2 regions of the Bifidobacterium sp. UTBIF-78 genome follow, and region 2 is predicted to be linked to the other one. Evidence: riboswitches for the same ligand, from Rfam matches in the RefSeq annotation. Region 2 holds a riboswitch; the other holds the start of a gene.

The links. Region 2 has a riboswitch for thiamine pyrophosphate ahead of tenA (thiaminase II). Riboswitches for the same ligand answer to the same signal wherever they lie in the genome.
Region 1: linked by a shared signal. The riboswitch ahead of thiS (sulfur carrier protein ThiS) and the one ahead of tenA (thiaminase II) in region 2 are both predicted to bind thiamine pyrophosphate.

Annotation. Positions count from the first base shown of each region.
Region 1 is NZ_JFAO01000019.1:24,154-27,361, forward strand. It holds gene thiF (thiazole biosynthesis adenylyltransferase ThiF) at 1-563, opposite strand, end outside; gene BG22_RS05125 (thiazole synthase) at 813-1,682, opposite strand; gene thiS (sulfur carrier protein ThiS) at 1,716-1,910, opposite strand; TPP riboswitch at 2,153-2,255, opposite strand; gene argH (argininosuccinate lyase) at 2,475-3,208, opposite strand, start outside.
Region 2 is NZ_JFAO01000003.1:100,237-103,444, reverse strand. It holds gene BG22_RS00945 (dienelactone hydrolase family protein) at 1-76, shown strand, start outside; gene tenA (thiaminase II) at 660-1,427, opposite strand; TPP riboswitch at 1,421-1,578, opposite strand; gene BG22_RS00935 (metallophosphoesterase family protein) at 1,775-2,521, shown strand; gene BG22_RS00930 (aldo/keto reductase) at 2,692-3,208, shown strand, end outside.

The sequences.
Region 1 (3,208 bases), on a different contig from region 2:
TTGCAGGTCGGGATCTCGCCCGCCGCTGGCATATCACGGAAGATGCACCGGTAGCACGGTCCCTCGCCGGGCACCACGTCCATCACCTGACCGGCGAATCCGACCACGCCGGCGTGGATGAACGGCTTGCCGGCCAGCACGCAGGCGTCGTTGATGAGGAATTTGGCCGCGAAGTTGTCGGTGGCATCGATCACCAGGTCATACGGTTCGATCAGCGCGGCGATGTTGCGGGCGTCCACCAGTTCATGGTGGGTCTCGACTGTCACGTCCGGGTTGAGCGCGCGGATGGCCGCCGCGGCTGATTCCACCTTGGGGGTGCCGACCGCGGCGTTGGTGTGGATGATCTGACGCTGGAGGTTACTCAGATCGACCACATCGCCGTCCACGAGTCCGATGCGTCCCACGCCCGCTGCCGCCAAATACAGGGCTGCTGGCGAGCCGAGTCCGCCCGCTCCGATGATGAGCACGCTGGCGGCAAGCAGCCGCTTCTGCCCTTTTACGCCCACACCCTTCAGGATGAGGTGACGGGAGTACCGTTCAAGCTGTTCATCCGATAATGCCATGTTGTCTCCAAATCCCGGCTCCCCAAGCAAGGAAGCCGAAGCGACGAGCCCCCGTTCCCCTCAAGCGAGAGAACCGCAACGCCAGCCCCCACTCGCCTCCCCTTACGTGAGATAATCGCGACGTCATTCCCCCCACTCGGCTCCCCTCCCTGAGGGGAGCTGGCCGCGAAGCGGACTGAGGAGAGCCGGACGGACTGAGGGGAACCATCGCCAACCCGCAGGGAGCAATCCCAAATATCAATACAAATTTCAGTGCAGATATCCAGTGGTCGGGCTGGACGGCACGGCCTGGCCTTCGGTCACCTTGCCGAGACCGGACAGGTAGGCTGCACGGCCGGCGTTGATGGCGTTCTTGAACGCCTCGGCCATCAGCGGGATGTTGCCCGCGGAGGCCACGGCGGTGTATGCCATGACGGCGTCCGCGCCCATCTCCATCGCATCGCAAGCCTGGCTCGGTCGGCCGATGCCGGCGTCGATGATCACCGGCACATGCGCGTTGGCGATGATGATCTCGATGAAGTCACGCATGCGCAGGCCCATGTTGGAGCCGATGAGCGAGCCGAGCGGCATGACCGCTGCCGCGCCGGCCTCCTCGAGCTGACGTGCGGCGATAGGGTCCGGGAACATGTACGGCATGACCACGAATCCTTCCTTGGCCAGCATTTCGGTGGCGCGGATGGTTTCGGCGTTGTCCGGCAGCAGATACTTGGTCTCGTGCTCGATCTCCACCTTGACGAAATCGGTGTGGCACACCTCGCGTGCGAGACGGGCGATGCGCACGGCCTCTTCGGCGTTGCGCGCGCCGGAGGTGTTCGGCAGCAGCGTGATGCCTTCGGGAATGTAATCGAGCACGCTGTTCTCGGTGGTCTGCGCACGGCGCAGCGCCATGGTGACGATCTGCGTGCCGGCGTGTTCGACGGTGGCCTTGATGAGGTTCAGGTCATAGCGGCCGGAACCCAGAATGAAACGCGACTGGAACTCATGGCCGCCGAGGTTCAGCGGCTTATCCTCGACCGGCAGCATGGGAGCGGCCGTGCCCACCGGATTGACGACCTTCGGCTGCGGCGGCAACGGCGTGGCCTCGACGGATTCCTCAGTGACCGGATTGATGTTGCTCATGATTGGTTTCCTTTCCTTACATCCGTTCCGGATTCATCCACCTTGGACGAATTGAACGATTTCCATGACGCACTGGTCGTCCAGCATGACGTCCGCACGCCGCTCACGCGGGATGATCTCGCCGTTGAGTTCGATGGCCACCCGTTCGGCACGGAATCCGTGCGCTTCGAGGTAGTCGGCCACGCTGACCGGTGCGTCAAGCGTGACCTGCTCGCCGTTGACCTGCATAATCCCTCCGAATACTAAAAAAGGGCGCACGAAACGAACCGTACCCTAAGTGGTGCGCCCATTCATGAACCCAGTCATGCGACCGTATGCCCGATATGCACTGCGTCCGTCTCTCGCCTTCGTCTTCACGAATCCCGCGATGACTAGACCCGCGCCTATCAGCCCTACAGCTTGGTTATAGTGCTCCACGAGCGGTCTGTCGCAACGCTGCGAGTCCTTGGAAGCTTCGACTGCATCCCCTGACAAATCCAAACGACGATTCCTTACGGCGGCATGACCCGCGTCAAGTTCCCCGGTCGAAGCTTCACGCTTCCTCTCAGCCTTACGGCTCCCGTTCGTACTGCGCTCTAGTGTAGATGTCCACGATGACAACCGGCTGTGCGACACGAAAAACGGCCCCCTCACGGAGAGGGAGCCGACTGGATTGGAAGTTCGTTCGGGAGACCGCAAGTGCGCGAAAAGGCCCGGGCAAGTCCGGAAGCGCGGGGAAAGTCCGGAACTCCAGGAACCTGAGGCCTTGGTGAGCCTGCGGGTATTACGAATCTTTGCGAGCCTCGGCGAACCTTAGAACGTGCCGGGCGCCTTGTAGGCGGAACCATCCGAGGACGAGTCCGCGAAGACCTTGAGCTCCTCCGCCTCGGCCTTGGCATCGACGATCTGCTCGCGCACACGGCCGTAGGCGGTGCCGCCCTTGCCGTTGCGAGAGTTGACCGAACCGTGGCTCGACAGCACCTCGCGCACACCCGGGGCCTTGTCGGCGGGCAGGAACGCGGAGAACGTCTCGACGAAGTCCTCGTCCGTCAGGTCCCACAGCTCCTGACCGCGGCCTTCGGCGAGCTTGACGCACGCGCCGGACAGCTCGTGGGCGTGGCGGAACGGCACCCCGTTCTTGACCAGCCATTCGGCGATATCGGTGGCGAGCGCGAATCCGGTCGGAGCCTCGGCCTCAAGACGGTCAGCATCGAAACGCATGGTACGGACCATGCCGGTGAAGGCGGGCAGCAGCACCTCGAGCGTGTCGACCTGATCGAACACCGCCTCCTTGTCCTCCTGCAGGTCGCGGGCGTAGGCGGTGGGCAGGCCCTTGAGCGTGGTCATAAGGCCGGTCAGGTCGCCGATGAGACGGCCGGACTTGCCACGTGCCAGCTCGGCGATGTCCGGGTTCTTCTTCTGCGGCATGATCGAGGAGCCGGTGGAGTAAGCGTCGTCCAGCTTGACGAAGGCGAACTCCTGCGTGTTCCAGATGATGATCTCCTCCGAGAGACGGGAGATATCCACACCGGTCATGGCGGCGATGA
Region 2 (3,208 bases):
GACGTACCCCGGCATGGGGCACGCCATCTGCGATCAGGAAATCGCCGACATCAGCGTTTTTCTGCGTGGACTGTAGTCACGCAGCGATCCGGCAGCAGGATTCGACTGCTGTTGGCGCCTATCTCGCTTGCAAGGGGTACATTCCGGGTTCTCCGGATAGCTATCTGCGTTGCAAGGGGTACCTGACGATGGATATTCCGAGTACGGACGGCGATATCGCAACGTTTGTACTCGGCATTTCGCCGATAAGGTACCCCTTGCAACGCAGATAGCTGTCCGCACACGCCCATATGTACCCCTTGCAAGCCAGATACCATGCTTGCAAAGTGTTCAACCACCGGCGGTCCCTGCATTCGTGCTTGCACGAACCGCGTTTCAGGCCACCCAAATGACTATCTGCGTTACAAGAGGCTGTTCAACGGGGATTCTGAGTACAGACACCGATATATCGGCATCCATACTCGGAGCTTGCCCTGTTGGGGAGCCCCTCGTAACGCAACTAGTGGTCCGTCTCTATAAATAATTGAGGGCTTCAGCTTTTTTCTCCCCAGTCATCTTCGCTGACGGCCCTCTCATCAGAGAGGGCCGATACCACTCCAACAATTGAGAGACAAACCATTAGCGTCCAGGGAACGGCGGCGTCCCCCGCTTGGCAGCGCTCACGCGCGTGCCGCGTCCCATTCGGGCTTCCACGAGTACTGCATGTCGTAGGCGCTGGCCCAGAACATATACTCGTTTTCGACACCGACGACGAAGATCTCGGTGAGTTCGGCCTTGCTCTCCTCGCTCAGCCCCTCCACGAGCGTCTCGATGTGCTTGAGCAGCCACGCCGCCGAGCTCCAGAACTCGTCGGTCTTGTACGTGTCGACCCAGCTCTTGTATGGGTTCGACTCCAGCGAATCGCCGAATTCGCGGGCGAGACGCTGCCCGTAATCGGCGTACACCCAAGCGCAGGGCAGCACGGCCACGAGAACGTCAACCAGCGGATTGCCGTAGGCGATGGACAGGATGTTCGACGTGTAGGCGCGTGCGAACGCCGACTGACGCACCGAGTTCATCTCCGCCTCGGTCACGCCGAAGCTCGCCATGTACTTGCGGTGCATGGCGGATTCCACGTTGAAGATGGCGTTCTGCACATCAACCATGAAGCGCATGATCTCGGGGTCGTGCGTCTTGGTGAGCGCGAGGGCGTGGACCTTGGCGTAGTCGTCGAGGTAGCGGTAGTCCTGCAGCAGGTAGAAGGCGAACTTCTCACGGTCGAGCGTGCCGGCGCCAAGTTCGCGCAGGAACGGCTGGCGGTATCCCTCCTCCCAGACGTGGTCGGCGGCCTTGCGCAGGCGCTGCGCGAACGGCGGCAGATGGTCGAGCGTGATGGGTCCGAATGCGGCGGCGTCGAACGACGATGACGTGACGGTGTCGGCGGTCATATGCGATTGCTCCCTTCGATGGTGTTGGCCAACAGGTTCCAAGGGTCAGGCCCGCGCCTTTCTCAACCTCGAGCCGGCCGAGCGGATATCCAAGCGTCCAGATCATCAGACGGGATTCGCGCGGCCGGCTCAGGTTCCCCTGCAACGTCGCTCATTATAACGGCAGACCGGGCGCAGCGCCATGGCGGCTAAAACCGCAGCAGATGCGATCGACGATTCGGCCGGCGTATAACGCCTCCCCACGGAACCGCCTACTCTGGAATCAGAGGTTGATGAGGAATCCGTGGAAGCAAGCAACAACAGATGCGAGCCGCAGGACGGTCTCAGCCATCGAGAAGGAGCATACGATGCGATATTTCACCACCGACACGCATTTCGGGCATCCGCTGGTCACCGTGCTACGTGGATTCACCACGTTCGATCCGAGTCGTTCGACCTACGAGGAGATTCTGCACACCTACGGCCGCAAGGCCGCCGAGGACTGGGCCAAGAAGACCGCGCTCGATTCGGGGCTCACCTTCCGCGAGGCGGCCGACACCGACGCCCACGACCGGGCGGTCATCGATGCCATCAACGCACAGGTCCGGCCCGATGACGAACTCTGGATTCTCGGCGACATCGGATTCCGCACGTCGCTCAATCATTTCAAGGATTGCCTGCGGGCGCTTAACTGCAGGCACCTGCATGGCGTGATCGGCAATCACGACGATTGGTGGCTCGAGGATAAGCCTGCGCGCAACCTGTTCGAAACCCTGGAGCCCAACGACGCCGTCGATATCGACGGGCTTGGCACGGTCAACCTGTCGCATTTCCCCTATCGTGAGGATCTGGCATACAGCTGGCCCGACGATGTGGCGAAATTCAGCGCGAAGGCGCTGCCGTTCGACGGCCGGATGCTGCTGTACGGGCACACCCACCAGCTCTCCCCCGACGGCGCCCGCCCCGAGGCGTTGAACGTGGGGCTTGATGCTTGGTCGCTGCAGCCGGTGAGCGAGTCGCAGGTCATCGCGTGGTTCCGCGAACACGCCACGGCGAGAGACATGGGCAGGGCCAACGCCGCGGGGACTCCGTCGCTCGACATGCCTACGTTCTGAGCGCAACAGGACTGATCGCAATCGTCGCAATAGCCTAATCAGCTTCCGGCGCAGCACGGTTACGACGAGTACAGTTGTCAACGGCGGGGCATCCGCCTCGGCACACTGGCCAAGCACTGGCCCAGATATGCATGCAAACAGCACAAGACAGCAAAGGAGCGATGATGACGCTGATGGAACCGCCGGCAATCCCCACGCGCAAGGCACATGACGGGCTGGAATTGCCCGCCATCGGATTCGGCACATACAAAGTGAACGGCTTCGCGGGCGCGGAGGCCATCAAGTCGGCACTGGAGGTGGGCTACCGGCTCATCGATTCCGCGTTCAACTACGAGAACGAGGGCATGGTCGGCAAGGCGATCCGCGAGTCCGAAGTGCCGCGCGAGGAGATCATCGTGGCCTCGAAGCTGCCCGGCCGTCATCACCAGTACGATCAGGCGCGCGCGACCATCGAGGAGTCGGTGGCCCGCATGGGACTCGACTACATCGATCTGTACCTCATCCATTGGCCCAACCCCTCGCAGGGTCAGTTCGTGGAGGCGTGGCAGGCGCTAGTCGATGCGCAGCAGCAGGGCATCGTCAAGCATATCGGCGTGAGCAACTTCCTGCCCGGCCACATCGACCTGCTCATCCGTGCCACCGGTGTGACGCCGGCCGTCAATCAGGTGGAGCTGCATCCGTTCTTCC